Regions from separate parts of the Blautia sp. AM29-29 genome, predicted to be linked through region 1. Evidence: riboswitches for the same ligand, from Rfam matches in the RefSeq annotation. Region 1 holds a riboswitch; the other holds the start of a gene.
What was found. Region 1 has a riboswitch for cobalamin ahead of DW769_RS16315 (hypothetical protein). Riboswitches for the same ligand answer to the same signal wherever they lie in the genome.
Positions count from the first base shown of each region.

Region 2: it holds a riboswitch for cobalamin, as region 1 does, so the genes downstream of both, DW769_RS08715 (sirohydrochlorin cobaltochelatase) here and DW769_RS16315 (hypothetical protein) in region 1, are expected to answer to the same signal.

Region 1 covers NZ_QUJD01000015.1:51,767-61,497, reverse strand. Annotated here, with positions in the region: gene DW769_RS11600 (TrmH family RNA methyltransferase) at 1-139, shown strand, start outside; gene DW769_RS11595 (polysaccharide deacetylase) at 315-1,784, shown strand; gene DW769_RS11590 (DUF885 domain-containing protein) at 1,875-3,641, opposite strand; cobalamin riboswitch at 3,761-3,964, shown strand; gene DW769_RS16315 (hypothetical protein) at 3,972-4,184, shown strand; gene DW769_RS11585 (hypothetical protein) at 4,244-8,032, shown strand; gene DW769_RS11580 (ABC transporter substrate-binding protein) at 8,112-9,476, shown strand; gene DW769_RS11575 (FecCD family ABC transporter permease) at 9,488-9,731, shown strand, end outside.
Region 2 covers NZ_QUJD01000010.1:1,417-11,147, forward strand. Annotated here, with positions in the region: gene DW769_RS08695 (YbaN family protein) at 1-221, shown strand, start outside; gene DW769_RS08700 (nitrous oxide-stimulated promoter family protein) at 218-565, shown strand; gene DW769_RS08705 (ABC transporter ATP-binding protein/permease) at 579-2,318, shown strand; gene DW769_RS08710 (amino acid ABC transporter ATP-binding/permease protein) at 2,318-4,048, shown strand; cobalamin riboswitch at 4,112-4,305, shown strand; gene DW769_RS08715 (sirohydrochlorin cobaltochelatase) at 4,600-5,904, shown strand; gene DW769_RS08720 (hypothetical protein) at 6,044-6,655, shown strand; gene DW769_RS08725 (DUF2798 domain-containing protein) at 6,768-7,226, opposite strand; gene DW769_RS08730 (TrmH family RNA methyltransferase) at 7,586-8,410, shown strand; gene DW769_RS08735 (AraC family transcriptional regulator) at 8,502-9,377, opposite strand; gene DW769_RS08740 (alpha-amylase family glycosyl hydrolase) at 9,576-9,731, shown strand, end outside.

The DNA of each region.
Region 1 (9,731 bases):
GGGAAACGGCCTGACCGATGCAATGGCAGAGGCCGCCGAGTGCCTGATCCGTATTCCGATGGAAGGAAAAGTGGAGTCGTTAAACGCAGCGATTGCATCCGCCGTTCTCATGTATGAGGCACACGGCCAGCGCGCATAAAAGAAAGAGCGTTACCGGTTTTCTTACATTTCTCTTAACCTGCCGGAAACCTACTCGACAGAACCGGTATTTTGAGCTAAAATAGAAAGAGCAGAGTCCGGGCTGAATTTCTGTCAGTCCGGTAAAACTGTAATATTTGCCAGAAAAGCAAAAGCTGTTTTGGGAGGAAGGAAAAATGAGTGAGAAAAAAAACATCAGTAAAAAGGAGCTCCGAAGAAGAAAGCGGAAGCGTGCGCTGATGATCAAAACAGGAATTCTATGTGTTCTGCTTGTCATCTTCGGCATTGGAATATGGGCTTTGGCCGGAGGAACAGAAAAAATCCAGCAGAAAGCACAGGAAAAAGAGGATCAGAAAACAGCAGAGGTGGACGGTTCCGTATCGTCGGACAGCACGGGAAGTGCTGAAGCGCCGACAACGAAAGCACAGATTATGGCGGAAGCCGATGCACTTGCGCAGACATACGATTACGATGGAGCCATTGAAAAGCTCCAGAGCGTAGAGGGCGCAGCAACCGACGCGGATATCATCACAAAAGTAGCAGAGTACACCAGCACGAGAGATGCCTGTGTGCGCGTCAACATCAACGAAGTAACCCACATTTTCTATCATTCTCTTGTAGTCGATCCGCAGAAAGCGTTCTATCAGGACAACGCACAGACCGCAGGCTTCTGCCAGTGGATGACCACCGTGGATGAGTTCAACGCGATTACCCAGCAGATGTACGACAGAGGATATGTCATGGTTTCGATCAACGATCTCGTGAAAAAGACCGTAGATGATGACGGAACCGTTCATTACGAGGAAGGGGACATTTACCTGCCGGAGGGCAAGAAAGCATTCGTTCTTTCTCTGGATGACCTTTCCTATTACCACTCTTACGACGGACGCGGCATTGCCAGCAAGATGGTAGTCGGCGACGACGGAAAACCGACCTGCGAATACATTCAGGATGACGGAACTGTTGTGACCGGTGCTTACGACTGCATCCCGCTGATGGATCAGTTTATCGAAGCGCATCCGGATGCCGTATACCACAATGCGCGCGGAACCGTAGCACTGACCGGCTACGATGGAATCCTCGGATACCGCACCGACGGTGATTACAAGACGAGAGAAGATCTGACGGATGATCAGGTAGCATGGCTTGATGCACACCCGGATTTCGACTGGGATAAAGAGTGCGAGGAGGCGAAAAAAGTAGCCGATGCGATCAAAGCAGACGGCTGGACATTCGCAAGCCATACCTGGGGCCATATCCGTGTCGGCGACAAACCGATCGAGACGATCCAGGCGGATACCGAGAAATGGCTGACGTATGTTGCACCGCTCATCGGCGGAAGCGATATCATCATCTTTGCACATGGACAGGATCTTTCCGACTGGCACGATTACACGATGGACAATGAGAAGTTTGCTTACTTAAAGAGTCAGGGCTTCAACATTTACTGCAACGTAGATTCCTCCCAGTATTTCGTTCAGGTAAGAGACAATTACCTGCGTATGGGACGAAGAAACCTGGATGGATACCGTCTGTACCAGAACCTCTACGGAGGCGGCGAGGACAGAACAAGCGATCTGTTTGATTCTGCCTCTGTTATTGATCCGCAGCGGCCGACAGATCCATCTCTTTACAATTTAGGTTAAAGAATTTTGAAAATGAAAAAGATCTCACAGAACTTTCTATTATTTATAGAAGAAAGTCTGTGGGATCTTTTTTTCAGCAGGGCGAACCGTTTACAGATATTTTTCTACGAGCGGAAACGGCAGAGGCCCGAGACGGAGCAGTTTTTCATGGAAACCGATCAATGAGAATGAGTCACCTTCCTGTTCCCGCACTTCCGAGAGGAGCTGCGAAAACGAGAGCGATCCGACACAGTATTTCAGATAGTTCGCCGGTGTCTCGAGAATATACTGATATAAAGAGGCAGCGGCCGACGCATCCGTGATGCCGAACTGCGCCAGAAAGGCTGACGCATCCGAGAGGAGCCATCCCTGGCTGTGGATTCCGAGATCCAGCAGCGAGCAGAGGGTAAGATGCACCGAGCGGTTCAGATACCAGAGACGGCAGAGCGCCTGCGTGTTTGCATCGAGATTACGTGCGGCGTAGCGGCAGGCATATGATTCAACGTAGGTTGCCCATCCTTCCACATAACCCGACGGCGCGTAGAGATGGCGGATCAGAAGCGGGTCGGAGCGCGAGAACGAGACGGTCTGGTACAGATGGCCGGGAAAGCCCTCGTGGGCAAGTGTGGAATACAGTTCGATGCCGGTCATCTCATCCGCGGGATTCAGGTAAATGGAGTTGGGTGAATTGATATCGGCGGGCGGTGTGAGATAAAAGGCGGGGCTTAAAAAATCCTTGAGGGAGTCATCCACGGTCTTTACTTCGTATGCGATACCCGAAAGAACGGGAAAATCTTCAGAAACGGCATTCTGCAGATCGGCAAGCATTTCCTCCGGCGTGGAGAACGGCAGCACGAGCGCCTGCTCGGAGAGGGAGAGCGACGGATTCTGATCGAGAATGATCTGCATTTCGGCACACTGGTCCGCAAGCTGCTGTGTTAAAAGGCGGGTCAGCTCCTCCGGTGAAGCATCAACACCGACGCGGCTGCGGAGAAGATATGCATAGTAGGAAAGTCCGCCTTCCTGCCGGGAAAGACCACCGGCGTTCTGTGTTCCTTTGCCGCGGAGTGAAGAAAGCGCATCGGAAAGAGAGCGGTAGGCGGGAAAAACACAGGAGGTAAGGAGTTTTTCATGCGTCTGCAGACAGAGATTCCTTTCCGCCTCAGAAAACAGTGAAGACGCCTGCAGTTTATTCTGAAAAACGGTGTGGAGCAGATGGCTTTCCGGTGTATCCGCGTCGGCGAGAAAAGCACTGCACTGGTGGATAATGCCATCGACCGCAAGGTCATTCTGAAACACGCCCTGCCGGGATTTTTCCTGTTCGAGTGCGATGAGGTCGGAGAAATAGCGCGGGAGATCCTGCAGAAGATGGAGGTAGTCGGCGATATCCTGCTGTGTGCGGAACGGGTACTCTGCGAGCAGAATGGGAAGCTGTGCCTGAATCCCGAGCGACGGACCGAGCGGTTCCGCAAGAAGGCTGGTGCTGCCCGGCATTTTCTCGCAGTCCAGCTCGTAGAGCAGAAGATCGAGCGTGATCTGATTTTCCGCGGAGAGGCGGTTTCGATGAAAGGATGTGAGCGTTGTTTCCACACTCTGCAGCAGGGCATCATACGAGGTGCGGTCAGGGATGGAAACCGTGCCGAACGAGGCGGTGCCGGGGGCAATTCCGCGGGAAGCCGGATCGGCGAGGGTATAGTGGAGCGTGATGGCAGAAGAGGTTACCTCGGAGTGGAACCGTTCCTCCACATACGCGGAAAACCGGCGGTTCTCACCAGGGGAAAAGAACGGGGAAAAATACCAGAACAGCAGGGCGAAAAGAAGTCCGCCGCACAGAAGCAGAGGGAACAGGATGCGGCGGTGCAGAGAAGCTGGTTTCATAGAATAGGCTCCGGTGCGGACAGTTATCATAAAGTATGTAAAAAATGCTGATTTTATGCGCTTTTTCCGTGGCCTTTCATTTGACTTTCCAAAACGGCTTTGCTATAATCAGTAACGAATGAAATAAGGGACTTTTCAGTGCGGAACGGATTTGAAAAAGAATCCGCGAAGGTAAAAGAGAATCAGGTGGAAATCCTGAGCGATCCGGTCACTGTAAGCAGGGAGTGTTAGCTGCAGAAATGCCATTGTGCGAAACGCATGAGAAGGCGCGGCTGCCGTGAAGATCTGCGAGTCAGGAAACCTGCTGGAAAGGTTAGTGAATCGCTTCCGATGAAAGCATATATTCATGGAAAGATGTACGAAGCAAAATCGGACATCTGCTTTTTTGTCGCCATGCGTCCGAAAAAGAGCTTCGGTGGAGAAACTCTTTTGCAGAAAAAGCAGATGTCTGTTTGTCTTTTCGCAGAAAAAATGTGTCCTCAAAAACAAGATTACTTGCAGGGAGACATCATTGACGGGGACAGGCACCGCCCAGCTGCCTGAAAAAGTCAGACGGAATCCGGAGCAGATGCGCGAAGGATATCCGAAGAAAAGGAGAAGTTATGAAAGGAAATTCAAGCAAATTTCTGGCACTGCTGCTGTCGGCGTCCATGATCATGAGCCCGACTGCCAGCGTATTAGCAGATACGCAGGAAAAAGCAGCACAGACAGAAAGCAGCGCAGCCGCAGAGGAAGCGCCGCAGAGCGAAGAAACAGCAGAGATGGCAGAACCGGAAACAACACCGGCAGAAACCGAGAGCAGTGAAAGCACTGCAGAGACTCCGGCAGAAGAGCCGACGGAAACACCGGCCGCGCCTGCAGAGGATCAGACACCGGCAGGATCTGACGAGACCGAGACACCATCCGCAGATGAGGATGCTTCGGAAGATACTGCAGAGGACACTGCAAAAGACGGTGAAGAGACTGCCGATACCACAGAAAAAGAGCCGGAAGCAGCAGATGAGACTTCCCAGGATGCTGAAAAAGAAACACCGGCAAAAGAAGAAACCAAAGATGCTGTAAAAGAGAATACCAGTCCGGCGGCAGAACAGCCGAAAACGGAAGTAAAAGAAACAACCAAAAATGAGGCATCCAATACAGCCGAGGAGAAAGAAACAAAAGCAGCGGAAGCAGCAAAACCGGCAGATGGTGAGTATGAGACTTCTGCAGAAGCAACCGGAAGCATGTTCCGTGTGATTTCTTCCAGACTCATCGTAAAAGATGGAAAACTGAAAGCATCCATTCTGCTGAGTGGAACCGGCTATGATTACCTGTATACGGGAACAGCAGCAGAAGCTGCCGCAGCAGATGAAAAGAGCTGGATTGCTCCGACAGGAAGCGAAACCTATACGGATACGAAGACCGGTGCAGAAAAGACCGGATATCGTTTTGAAATTCCGGTGGAAGAGCTTGACAAACAGATGGATGTTGCCGTTCGCTCAGCCAAGAAAAAAACATGGGCTGATAAAACCGTTACGATCCACAGCACCGATGCAATCCCGACGGTAACACCGGAACCAACCGAGACTCCAAGCGAAAATCCAGGTGAGGATTCCTCGAATAAGCCAGCCAGTGTAGAAGCACCGGTTACCAAAGAGGACGGCAGCGTATTCAAAATGTTCGTCATCTCCGAGGCAACAATGATCAACAAGGGCGATAAACTCGTTCTTACACTGAAAACAAACAACGTATCATTTGATAAACTGTATCTTGGAAAGAACGATGACCTTGCAAAAACACCGGCTATCCAGGGAATGCAGGAAGCAAACGGCGGTTATTCCTTTACATTTGAAGTAGATGCGGACAAAGCCGGCACAACCGTTCCGATCGTTCTTGGAAAGAAAGACGGAACCTGGTACACCAAACAGCAGCTTTATCTTGCAGTTCCGGGAAGCAAAACACCGGAAGTAACTCCGATACCGGAGCCGACCGAGACTCCGGTCCCGACTGCAACCCCGACTCCGAGTGAGACTCCGGTTCCAACCGCAACTCCAACTCCGGAACCGGCGAAAGTAGAAAACGGTATCTACAGCGGAACCGCGGAGACCGGCGCAGCTATGTTCAAAGTAGTCGGCGTAGAGCTGACCGTAAAAGACGGCGACATGAAAGCACGCATCACGTTAAGTGGTGTTGCCTACGATTATCTGTACATGGGAACACCGGAAGAGGCAGCTGCCACAGACAAGAGTGCATGGATTGCAGGCGTCGGCACCGTTGATTACACAACAGCAGACGGCGAGACGAAAACAGGAATGCAGTATGATATTCCGGTAGCAGCACTCGATCAGGCACTTGTTGTTTCTTCCCATTCTGCAAAACGGGATAAATGGTATGCAAGAACCATTACTATTGCATCTTCCAGTCTGAAAAAGACCGCAGATCTTCCGGCAGATGAGACCAATAAAGTAGCAGATGGTATTTACAGTGCAGAGGCAACAACTAATGCAGCAATGTTCAAGGTAGTCGGCGTAAAACTGACCGCGAAAAACGGAAAAATGACAGCAGTTATCACCTTAAGCGGAAGCGGCTATGATTATCTGTATATGGGAACCGGAAAAGATGCGGCAGCAGAGAGCGGCGCATGGATCGCTTCCACCGGAAAAGTGGACTACACCTTAGACGGTGAAACCAAAACCGGAATGCAGTTTGAAATCCCGGTAGAGGCACTTGATCAGGAATTTGCTGTAGCAGCTCATGCAGTAAAGAGCGGCAAATGGTACGACAGAGCCATCACGATTGCATCTTCCAGCCTGAAAAAGACCGGAGACCTTCCGTCGGATGACAACAAGGGCGATACTCCGAAACCAACCCTCGTTCCGACCAATACCCCAACCGTATCTCCATCTGAGACACCGGTTGTAAAACCCACCAGCACCCCGACTCCGGCACCGACCCAGAAACCGGCCGATACCAAACCGGAGCAGGAATCCAAATATGAGTCTGACTTAAGCGGCGGCACATCCAAAGTAGACAGTGCAACCACACTGGCAGACGGCGTTTACACACCAGACGGATTCTCCTTCTCCGGCGGATCCGGAAAGGTAACCATCTCCTGCAGCAAGATTACTGTAACGAACGGACAGGCTTATGCAACGATCGCATTCAGCAGTCCGTACTACGGATATGTAAAAGCAAACGGAAATAAATACATGGCAAATGTCAGCGGCGGAAGCAGCATCTTCACCATTCCGGTTGAGCTGAACAAGAACAATACCATCATCGGTATGACCACCAGAATGTCCGTTGCCCATGAGATTTCCTACAACATCTTCATCTCCTTGGCAGCAGCAAAGAAGGGCGGCAGCACTTCTTCCAGCACAGGATTTGTAAAAGCAGACGGAACAATCTCCACGATCAGCACCGATAACTCCAAGTTGGATACCACCGCTCCAGAGATCATGGGACTGGAATACAAAGCAGAGACAAAACTTGCTTACGCAGAGTACTTCAAGATGTATCATTACGACGAAGGCATCACCCTGCTGGAGATCGATATGACAAAAGATACCGAGCGTGATCCGGAGAAACAGAACGAGGACGACAAGAAAGCAGAAGATACCGATACCGCAGCAGCGGAGGATACCGCAGCAGCAACCGACGAGGAAGAAGCGGCAGCAGCATCCGATTCCAAAAAGACCAGCACTGAGAAAGCGAAAGATCTGACCGAAAAGACAAAAGAGCTGTACGAAGGCAATGTTGTCAAATATCTGATCGTTCCGAAAGATGTTGAGATTCCGGCAGGACTGGACAAAGATATGATCGTGATCCAGCTTCCGGTTGAGAAAACATACGTAGCATCTGAGGATGCCCTGAAACTTCTCGATGAGCAGTTAGACGCAGCAGAGAGCATCAAAGCAGTCGGCATGGAGCAGAAAGACTGCCAGATCGAAAACATTGCAAAAGCAATGGAAGACAAAAAAATCTCCTTCGACGGAGCATTCGATGATCTGGACTACAAAGCTCTGGTAAAAGACGAAATCGATTTTGCAATTCTTCCGTCTGAGTTCCTTCCGGGAAATGCAAAAGATGAGGAAGATGCTGATGCAGCCGACGAGACCGCAGATACCAAAGCTGAGGATCAGAAGGACGATAAAGACGATAAGACAACGGATGAGAAAGCAGACGAAGACAAGACTACGGAAGAACTTCTGAAAGAGGAAAATGAGCGTCTGTCCGACACCGCAGAGCGTCTGGCAACCCTGACCATTCCGATGCTGGTTGACCGTTCCGCAGACGAGAAGACCGATCTTGCGAAAGCAGAGTGGCTGAAAGTCTACGGCGTGATCTTCGGATGCGAGGATCAGGCAAACGAGCTGTTCCAGCAGATGGTAAAGGCAGAAGAGAATAAATAAGTACAATAATTTGCAGCAAAAAATGAGAAAGGGCTGCTGCCGTATGGCAGCGGCTTTTTCTTTCAGAAAGGAATATCAAATGACAGGAAAAAACGAAAGAAAGCTGAAAAAATGGGCCGCACTTTTTCTTGCAGCAGCGATGTCACTGACGGCCTGCGGCAGCACCGCATCAACGGGAAGCAGCACATCGTCCGCGTCGGGCACTTCGGCAGTTTCTGAGAGCAGCACATCCACAGCATCCGCAGCAGACGTTTCCGAAAGCCAGACGGAGAGCACATCCGTCTCGGAAAGTACGGCTGAAAGTGAAAGCACCTCCGAAGCCACTGCTGCGAGCAGCACCTCCGGGAGTGATACCGCATCCGCGGATGGTTTCGCAACGACAGACGATGTCAGCGACGCACCGGACATCACCGGAATCACCATCGAGAGCAAGATGGTCCTGAATTACGCGGAGTGCTTTAACGTATACTACTGCACAGACGGCTATAAACTGATCGATGTCAAAGACGGCGCGCAGTATCTGCTCGTCCCGGACGGAAAAGAGGCGCCGGATGACCTCGATTCCGACGTAATTGTAATCCATCAGCCGCTGGAACGCATCTACATGGCAGCAACCTCTCCGATGGCGCTGTTCGATGCCATCGACTCCCTCGATACGATTCGTCTCTCCGGTGAAACCGCAGACAACTGGTACGTACAGGATGCCGTTGACGCGATGAATGCCGGAACGATGATCTTCGCCGGAAAATACAGTGAGCCGGATTACGAACTTCTGGTCAGTGAGAACTGTGATCTGGCCATTGAATCCACGATGATCCTCCATTCCCCGAAGGTACAGGAGATGATCGAGATGCTCGATATTCCGGTCTTCATCGACCGTTCCAGCTACGAATCCCAGCCTCTTGGCAGAACCGAATGGATCAAACTCTACGGTGCCATGCTGGACAAAGAGGAGGAGGCAGCCGACTTCTTTGCAAATCAGGCAAGTGTTGTGGAAAATCTGAAGGATTTCCAGAATACCGAAAAAACGGTCGCTTTCTTCTATATTAATACGAGCGGAGCTGCCGTTGTGCGGAACCCGGAGGACTACATTTCCAACATGATCGAGCTTGGCGGTGCGCGCAACGCCTTCCGTGATCTCCAGGACGACAGCGGAAAAACATCCGTGCCGATCACGATGGAGCAGTTCTACGATACGGCCGAAGATGCGGACTACCTGATCTACAACGCAAGCATCGATTCCACCGTCAAAACCCTGGACGACCTGCTGGCAAAGGATTCCATGTTTGCCGATTACAAAGCAGTCAAAGAGGGCAACGTCTGGACAACCGAGAAATCCATGTATCAGGCAACCGATAAAATTGCACAGTTTACCAACGACATTAACCTTCTGGTAACGGGCGGCGATCCGGATCAGATGGTATTCTTAAGAAAATTATCCTGATGGAGGAACGTATGTCAGAGAAAAAAAATATGACAGGAAAAGAGAACAGTTTCCATATGGAAAACTTCCGGCGCCGTTCGCGGTATGCCGCTGTGTTCCTGGTGCTGATTCTGGCGTTCGCCGCCATCACCGTGCTGAATATCAATTCCGGAAACGTAAATATTTCGATTCCGGAAATTTTCCGGATTCTGCTGCGGCGGACCGGAGAGGGGAAAGCGTACAATATTATCTGGAAAATCCGCCTTCCGCGTATTC
Region 2 (9,731 bases), on a different contig from region 1:
ATCTCGACAGCTTCGTACAGCATCGGGCGATGACGGTAGGAACGAAATGTAAAATTATCGGGATGGTAACGGTTGTGATGGCGATCGGCTTTTTTGCTATGAAGAATATGCCGATCGGAAGAATCTGTATTGCTGTGGTATGGATGTGCCATATTTTGTATTTCTTCCTGCGGGTCAAAACCGTAAAAACAGAAGATCATATCCTAGGAGAAACAAAATGAACAAAGTAGAAAAAAAGCGGCAGAAAGAACAGTACGTCGTGGAAGAGATGATCCGCCTGTACTGCCGGAAGAACCATGGAAAAGAGGGGCATGCATCCGGCGGGATGTGTCCGGAATGTCAGAAATTAGCGGACTATGCAAAACAGCGGAGCCAGAAATGTCCCTTCATGGAACAGAAAACATTCTGCGCAAACTGCAAAGTACACTGCTACAAGCCGGAAATGCGGGAAAAGATCCGCGCCGTTATGCGGTTTTCGGGGCCGAGGATGCTGCTGTATCATCCGATTTTAGCTATCTGGCATTTAATCTGCAGCATGAGAGAGAAGCGAAAAGCAAAAGCATAAAAGAGAGGTACTTATGATTAAAACAAGACTGGTGGGGCTGCTGTCCCACGCGAAAAAGTATATCGTGTACACGATTCTGTGGCAGTGGGCGGCGCTTCTGTCGCAGGTGATCGCGGTATTTACGATTGCCGATCTGCTGGAGCGGGTTGTGTATGGCGCGGTAACGGCGACGGCTGTGAAACGGACGGTTTTTATGCTGGCAATTGTTGTTGTGATCCGCTTTTTCTGCGAGCGGATGGGTGCGAGGTCTTCGTATCTTGCGTGTGTGGATGTGAAACGGATTCTGCGTGAAAAAATTTATGAGAAAATGCTGAAACTGGGGGGATCCTACAGCGAACAGGTATCATCCTCGGAGGTCGTACAGGTATCCACGGAAGGCGTGGAGCAGCTCGAAACCTATTTTGGAAAGTATCTTCCGCAGCTGTTCTACAGCCTGATTGCGCCGCTCACGCTGTTCGCCATCCTCTGCCGGGTGAGCATGAAAGCGAGCGTGATTCTTCTGATCTGTGTGCCGCTGATCCCGATTTCGATTGTGGTTGTGCAGAAGATTGCGAAGAAGCTGCTGAACAAATATTGGAGTATTTACACAGGGCTCGGCGATTCGTTCCTTGAAAATCTGCAGGGTCTGACGACCTTAAAAATCTATCAGGCCGACCAGCAGAAAGCCGACGAGATGGATGTGGAATCCCAGAACTTCCGCCGGATCACGATGAAAGTTCTGACGATGCAGCTCAACTCAACGAGCGTGATGGACATCGTAGCATACGGCGGCGCGGCGGTTGGCATGGCGATGGCGGTATCGGAATTTCTGAAAGGAAACCTCACCGTGTCCGGCACGCTCTGCATTGTGCTGCTGGCGAGCGAGTTTTTCCTGCCGCTTCGTCTGCTCGGATCATTCTTCCACATCGCGATGAACGGCATGGCGGCGAGTGACAAGATTTTCAAAATCCTCGATCTGCCGGAGCCGCAGACGGGAGAGCGGACGCTGCCGGACGGACCGCTGGATGTCGTGTTGGAGGATGTACATTTTTCCTATGAAGAGGACCGGGAAATCTTAAAAGGCATTGACCTGACGCTCCCGGCGGGCAGTTTTGTATCACTGGTCGGCGAATCCGGCTGCGGAAAGAGTACGATCGCGGGCATCCTTGCGGCAAAGAACCGCGGATATGCGGGAAGCATCACCCTGGGCGGCGTGCCGCTCTCGGAAGTCAATGAGACGGATCTGATGAAGCACGTTGTTCTGGTCCGCCACAACAGTTACTTATTTAAAGGAACCGTAGAAGAGAACCTGCGCATGGCGAAACCGGATGCGACGAAGGAGGAGATGGAGGCGGTTCTGCAGAAAGTCAATCTGCTGGGATTCTTACAGACACAGAACGGACTGCAGACAGAGCTTCTCGAAAAAGCAGGAAACCTCTCCGGCGGCCAGTGCCAGCGTCTTGTGATTGCGCGGGCGCTGCTTCGGAGCGACAGTGCGGTGTATATCTTTGATGAAGCCGCATCGAATATTGATGTCGAGAGTGAAGAGCTGATCATGAATGTGATTCATGAACTCGCAAAGACGAAAACGGTATTGCTGATTTCCCACCGCCTTGCGAACGTCGTACAGTCAGATCAGATTTATTTCCTGAAAAACGGTACCATCTGCGAGCGTGGAACGCATGCGGAACTGATGGAACAGAACGGCGCATACCGTCATCTGTACGACAGCCAGATGGTACTGGAAAACTATGGAAAGCAGGGGAATGCATGATGCACGAGAAGAAAAATACAGCAAAACGCAGAAGCGCCCTCCGGATTATGGGAAGCCTGATCGGGCTGGTGAAGCCATTGCTTCATATTATGATGGCGGCAATTATTCTTGGAACAATGGGATATTTATGTGCGATCTTCCTGACGATTCTGGCAGGACAGGTCATCGTGCATGGCTTACTGACGGGCGCGGCAGGGACGAGCCTTTCGGTGCAAAACATGTGGCTTGTACATACCCCGGTAAAAACGATACTCACGGTGATGATCGTGATCGCGGTGCTGCGCGGCATTCTGCATTATGCGGAGCAGTACTGCAACCACTTTATTGCTTTTAAACTGCTGGCGATCATCCGCCATAAAGTGTTTGCAGCTTTGCGGAAGCTCTGCCCGGCGAAGCTGGAAGGACGGGACAAAGGAAATCTGATTTCGATTATCACAACCGATATCGAACTTCTGGAAGTATTCTATGCGCATACGATTTCCCCGATTGCGATTGCAGCATTAACTTCTTTGATTATGGTATGCTTCATTGGAAGATACCATGTTCTGGCAGGGCTGCTTGCACTTGCGGCGTATCTGACGGTCGGCGTTGTGATCCCGATGTGGAACGGAAAGCGCGGAAGCCAGAAAGGAATGGAGTTCCGGACAGGCTTTGGCGAGCTGAACAGCTTCGTGCTGGATTCCCTGCGTGGCCTCGACGAGACGATTCAGTACGGACAGGGCGAAAAACGGAAAGAGCAGATGTCAGGGCGGTCGAAAGAACTGACTTCTGTGCAGGAAAACTTAAGCCGCATGGAAGGCTCCCAGCGGTCTGTCACCAACATGGTGATTCTTCTGGCATCGTTCGGCATGCTGGCACTGACGATCTATCTTTACACGAAAGGCGGGATCGGATTTGAGGGAGTCCTGACCTGCACAATCGCGATGATGGGTTCCTTCGGCCCGGTCGTGGCGCTGTCCAGCCTGTCGAATAACCTGAATCAGACGCTGGCAAGCGGCGAGCGTGTGCTTTCCCTTCTCGAGGAAGCGCCGCTGGTGGAAGAAATTCCGGGAGATGCGGCATCCGGCGGTGACCACGCATTTGCAGGAGCCGAGGCGCAGAATGTAACGTTTGCCTACGAAGACGAGACGATTCTGGATCAGTATTCGCTGAAACTGGAACCGGGAAAAATCACCGGCATCCACGGCGCGAGCGGTTCCGGAAAATCGACGATCTTAAAACTTCTGATGCGCTTCTGGGATGTCCAGACGGGGCGCGTTTCCGTGGACGGAGCCGATGTCCGCGAAATCCCGACGAAGTATCTGCGCGATATGGAAAGCTATGTGACGCAGGAGACACATCTGTTCCACGATTCGATTGCGAACAACATCGCTATTGCAAAACCCGGCGCGACGCGGGAAGAAATTATGGAGGCGGCGAAGAAGGCGTCCATACATGATTTCATCATGACACTGCCAAACGGCTACGACACCGAAGTCGGAGAACTCGGCGATACGCTGTCCGGCGGAGAAAAACAGCGGATCGGTATCGCGCGGGCATTCCTGCATGACGCATCCATGATCCTGCTGGACGAGCCGACATCGAATCTTGATTCCTTAAATGAAGGAATTATTCTGAAATCCCTGAAAGAATCGGCAGAAGAGAAAACCATTGTGCTCGTATCGCACAGAGTGTCCACGATGAACGTCGCGGATGTGGTATATGAAATGGAAAATGGCCGGATTTCCTGATTTTACAGCACTTGACAGAGAAAAGACGATGTGCTACACTAACAGTCGTTAAAGAAAAAACAATTAAATATCGATGTGTAAGGTGTCGGACATGCGTGTCCGGTGAAAAGGGAAGCAGGTGTGAATCCTGCACGAACTCGTCACCGTATTTTGCAAGCAGGGGAATGATCCACTGGGAAACCGGGAAGGAGACCGATGCGCTGGAGTCAAATCCTGAAGCAATGAGCCGGGAGACCTGCCTTTCGCAGTACAGGAACGTTACGTTCGTGCCACGAGGAACTGGCAGTACAAAACAGGAAAGCGGACATTTGCCCCACAGCGGGTGAGATGGTTTTCTTTGTGATGAAAATACTGGAAGCCCCTCGTTGAAAAACGAAAGGGCTTCTTTCTATTTACGCGGGCAACGAGCCAAAGTCCGTGCTTGCACGAGACCTTAGCGACTGCCGCGATAACTTGAGAAACTCGCGGAGCGTGTTTCTCATAGTTTGAAATGTAAAACGTCCCCGATATTGGTTGTTGCAAAGATACCAGCAAATGGGAGGAAAACAAAAATGAAAAAGAAACTTGTAGTCGCTTTAATTTCAGCAGCTATGGTAACATCTATGCTCGGCGCATGCGGAAGCAGCAACGCATCCAGCAGCAGCGCAAGCAGCACAGCAACAAGCAGCGTAAGTGCATCTTCCGCATCTGAGGAAGACACCACAGCAGCAAGCAGCAGCGTAAGCGCATCTTCTGCATCTGAAGAGGTATCCGCAGATGCAGACCAGGAGGCAGCAGATAAAGTGGCAGCTTTGATTGACGCAATTTATGTACAGGAAAGAAATGATAACACCGACGAGCAGTGCAAAGAAGCAAAAGAGGCATGGGATGCCCTGACAGACGCACAGAAAGAACTCGTAGAAGGTGAGAACGCAGATCCGGATTACTTCGGAAGAGACACAGGGGATGCTTCCAAGGATGATCCGTTAAACGGAGACGAGATCGGCGAGAATGAGCTTCTGGTTGTAAGCTTTGGTACTTCCTTCAACGACAGCCGTGCTGAGGATATCGGAGGCGTTGAGAAAGCTCTGCAGGCTGCATATCCGGACTGGTCCGTAAGACGTGCCTTCACTGCACAGATCATCATCAACCATGTACAGGCCCGCGATGACGAGAAGATCGACAACGTAGATCAGGCACTGGAAAGAGCTGTAAGCAATGGCGTGAAAAAACTGATTATTCAGCCGACTCATCTGATGCACGGCGCAGAGTACGACGAGCTGAAAGAAGCAGTAGATAGCTATAAAGATAAATTTGAGTCCGTAACCATCGCAGAGCCGCTGCTTGGCGAGGTTGGAAGTGACGCTACCGTAATCAACGAGGACAAACAGGCCGTTGCAGAAGCAATCACGGCACAGGCAGTAAAATCTGCAAATTATGACAGTCTGGATGCAGCAGCAGAGGACGGCACTGCTTTCGTATTTATGGGACATGGTACTTCCCACAATGCAAAAGTAACTTACAGCCAGATGCAGACACAGATGGATACTCTTGGATACAAAAACGTATTCATCGGAACCGTTGAGGGCGAGCCGGAAGAGACCGCCTGCGAGAATGTGATCGAGGCAGTAAAAGCAGCCGGATACAAGAAAGTAATTCTTCGTCCGCTGATGGTTGTTGCAGGTGACCACGCAAACAACGATATGGCAGGCGAGGATGAGGATTCCTGGAAGAGCCAGTTTGAGGCATCCGGTGCATTCGATGAGATCAACACTCAGATCGAAGGTCTTGGAAGAATTGATGCTGTTGAGCAGCTGTATGTACAGCACACCAAGGCAGCTATGGACGGCAACGGCGTTCAGGACGATGCTGAATAATTAGGGGTTGTATTCCGAACGTAAAATAGAGTAAAATAAGATCCGGCAGTACGGCTGAAGAGACTCAGTGTGCTGTCGGATTTTAAGTTGAGCGGATGAAAAAGATCCGCTTCAAGGTGATACAAGGAGGAATTTTATTATGAGAAAAAAATTGGCAGTTCTTTTTCTTGGAGCAGCACTGACTGTATCCATGCTCGGCGCATGTGGCGGAAAGGATGCAGCGTCATCTTCTGCATCTGCAGTATCTGCGTCTTCTGCGGCAGACGCATCTTCCGCTTCTGTACAGGATGCATCTAAGGCAGAGAGCAGTACATCCACATCAGATGTTTCAGCAGAAAGCGCATCGGCAGCGGAGACTGCAGGAGAAAGCAGCGCATCAGAGCTGGAAGACGGTACGTATACGGCAGACTTCAATACAGACAGCAATATGTTCCATGTCAATGAAGCAAAAGAAGGAAAGGGTGTCCTGACGGTAAAAGACGGAAAAATGACCATCCACGTCAGCCTGGTATCCAAAAACATTGTCAATGTCTTTGTGGGAACAAAAGAAGAAGCACAGGCAGACGGCGCAGAGCTGATCGAGCCGACCACAGATGAGGTAACGTATTCTGACGGAACCACAGATGAAGTGTACGGCTTTGATATCCCGGTAGAAAAACTGGACGAGGATTTCAATGTTGCGATCATTGGTAAAAAAGGAACCTGGTATGATCATGTAGTCAGCGTATCCAATCCGGTACCGCAGGAGTAATCCCGGAAGAAAACAAAAGATATCCACAGAAGGCGAACCATTTTGCACCGTCTGTCCACAGAAATTGTGGAAAGAGAGGGGAAAAGCGGTTCGCCTTTGTGGATATCTTTTCTTATTTTTCCGGAAACAGTTTGCGGAACAGAAAACGGATGAAGGGTCCGCAGTACATGAGCTGCCAGAAGAAGGCAACCGGGAAGTTTAAAAACGTGGTTTGGAGCCAGACAGCAACGAATTCCTTTCCGGCATTTTTAAACAGCAGCGTTGCAATAAAACTCATAATCGGACACATAATAGCAATAATCATAATGGAAATTGCCAGCGTGATTACGATCGGACGATCCTGCGGTGTTACCATGCAAAAAGCTAATTTGTGAGCCAGATGATCCACGAGGAAAAACTCGAGGATAAAAGCGGCCGGCCACATGATTATCATCTCGTGAAACGCCATCAGAAAGACCTGATTTGTCATTCCGCCGATGTTCATGGAAATGTTGTAGCAGATCATGGCATAGACCATCAGAAAGGACATCATGAGGGTAAATACAACGTTTTGAAATTTTGTTTTTGGCATCGATTGTTCTCCTTTTCTTTGCAATTTTGAAAAATGGGCGCAAAAAAGACACATGTGTTGTTCGTTAACCAAGCAATGCACTTGTGCCGTTTCCAATCTGATACCAATCTTTTCTGCAGTTTTTAATTTTGAACCGTCGATTATTATAACGTCTCTGGCGGCGTTTGGCAAGAGGAAATTGAGAAATTTTTAAAAAAGACAGATAAACAAGAAAATTCGATGCGTGCTGGAAGCACGGTTTGGCGAATGGTGCGGGGAACGGCACCGGCGGGAAAAAGAATGGATTGCGAAACGGGAGCGGGATTGCTACAATAGAACATAGTGAAAACAAAGAGAAAACGCAAAAGGAAATCAATATTATGTCAGAGATCAGAAAAATCGAAAACTTTGCGGCGCCGGAGCTCGACGTGTATGCGCGTCTTTCAGAACCGCAGTTATTGCACTATTATGAACCGCAGCCAGGCCTTTTTCTTGCGGAGAGTCCGCGTGTCATCGAGCGTGCGCTGGATGTCGGATATGAACCGGTTTCGTTCCTTGCCGGAAGCGCAGAGCTTGCCGCAAACGAAGCACTCTTTGCGCACTGCCCGGACGCGCCGGTCTATACAGCAGAGACGAAGGTGCTGGAACAGCTCACAGGCTTTGCCCTCACGCGCGGCATGCTCTGCGCGATGCACCGCCGCACGCTTCCGGCTATGGAGGAAATCTGCCGGAATGCCCGCCGCGTGGCGATTCTGGAAAATGTCGTGAACCCGACGAATGTCGGTGCGATTTTCCGTTCTGCCGCCGCGCTTGGCATCGATGCCGTGCTTCTCACATCAGGCTGCAGCAACCCGCTGTACCGCCGCGCCATCCGCGTGAGCATGGGAAATGTCTTCCAGGTCCCGTGGACCGTGCTGCCAGGCGGCAGTTACTGGCCGGAGCAGGGAATTGCTGCACTGCAGGAACTTGGATTTTATACCGTTGCGATGGCATTAAAAGAAGACTCCGTTCCGATGGATGATCCGTCGTTGAAAACGCATGAAAAGCTCGCCATTCTGCTCGGAACCGAGGGTGACGGACTGGCAAGTGATACGATCGCTGAAACAGATGCAACCGTGCTGATTCCGATGACACACGGTGTGGATTCACTGAACGTCGCTGCGGCGAGCGCTGTCGCATTCTGGGAGCTGGCGGGAAGAAGATAAAGATGTTCCGTCGGTACCGGAGATTACGGAATAAAAATAGGATCAGAGATAGATTTTCGGGATGCATATTTTGATGCATCCCTTTTTGAATTTATGAATTTTGAAATTCCTTCCGATACATCTGCGGCGTACATCCCACTTTGCTTCGGAACTGCCGGTTGAAGTTGGAAAGGTTGCGGAAACCATTGTCGTACGCGATTTCGGACACACTCTGCGTCGTACTGCGCAGCGCCTCGCAGGCGGCTTTGATCCGAAACTGTGTCAGATATTCAACGGCCCCGAGTCCGAAGGTCTGCTTAAAACAGCTCATAAAATAGCTTTTGCTCAAATGCGACAGCCTGGCAAGTTCCTCTATGGTAATTGGGTCGGCGAAGTGCTCCTGGATATAGGCGAGCACAGGCCGCAGGTTTTCAGCAGACGCAGGCATGGCGGGACGATCGGTGCAGAGTTCCGGCGATGCGGCGAGCAGATAGAAGAAGCGGAGCAGCTCACTTTTCAGCAGAAGATCGGAGACAGCAGAGTTTTCACGGATGCAGCGGAAAATCTGCTGGACGGATGCAGAAAGTGCAGCATAACTGGAATGTTCGGGTGAAATCGGTGCCTGGATGCGGCGCCGGGCGGAGAAAAACGGCTGCAGAATTTCCGTGTAGCTGCGGTCGTCATACCCGCCGATCAGCATATTCTTGTGGAAAACAATCGTATCATAAAACATCGACTCCTGCTCGGCGGGCAGAATGGCATGTACGAGGTTCGGCTGAATCAGAAAAATATCACCGGCATGCGCCGTAAGCAGACGGTCCTCATACTGAAAATACCCCGTTCCGCGTTTGATATAATTCAGCTCCATCTCCCCGTGCCAGTGCAGCGGTACGCCGGGAAAATAGTCGGGCATCCGGCAGTCATAATAACTGTAGGGAACCTGCATGGAGCCGTGCTGGCGTTTTTCTTTCGCAGCAGAAAGCATCATAAAATCCTCCTCCCAAAAGCATGTCCGTGAAATGCCGGAAATGGCAGAGCGCGGCATGCATAAAATCATAGAATAGTATTAGAATGAAATAGGAAATTACTGGTATTTCAGCGGATACAGTAGTAATATATCATATAGAAACACTTGCTGCAACGACGAAAATACAGCAGAAATAAGAGCGAAAGAGGAAAAGAAAAAATGTCAAAATGGTTAGATAACGCAGTATTTTATGAGATTTACCCGCAGTCCTTCAACGACACCAACGCCGACGGAATCGGAGATTTCCAGGGTATCATTGAAAAATTAGACTACATCAAGGAACTGGGCTGCAACGCCATCTGGATCAACCCGTGC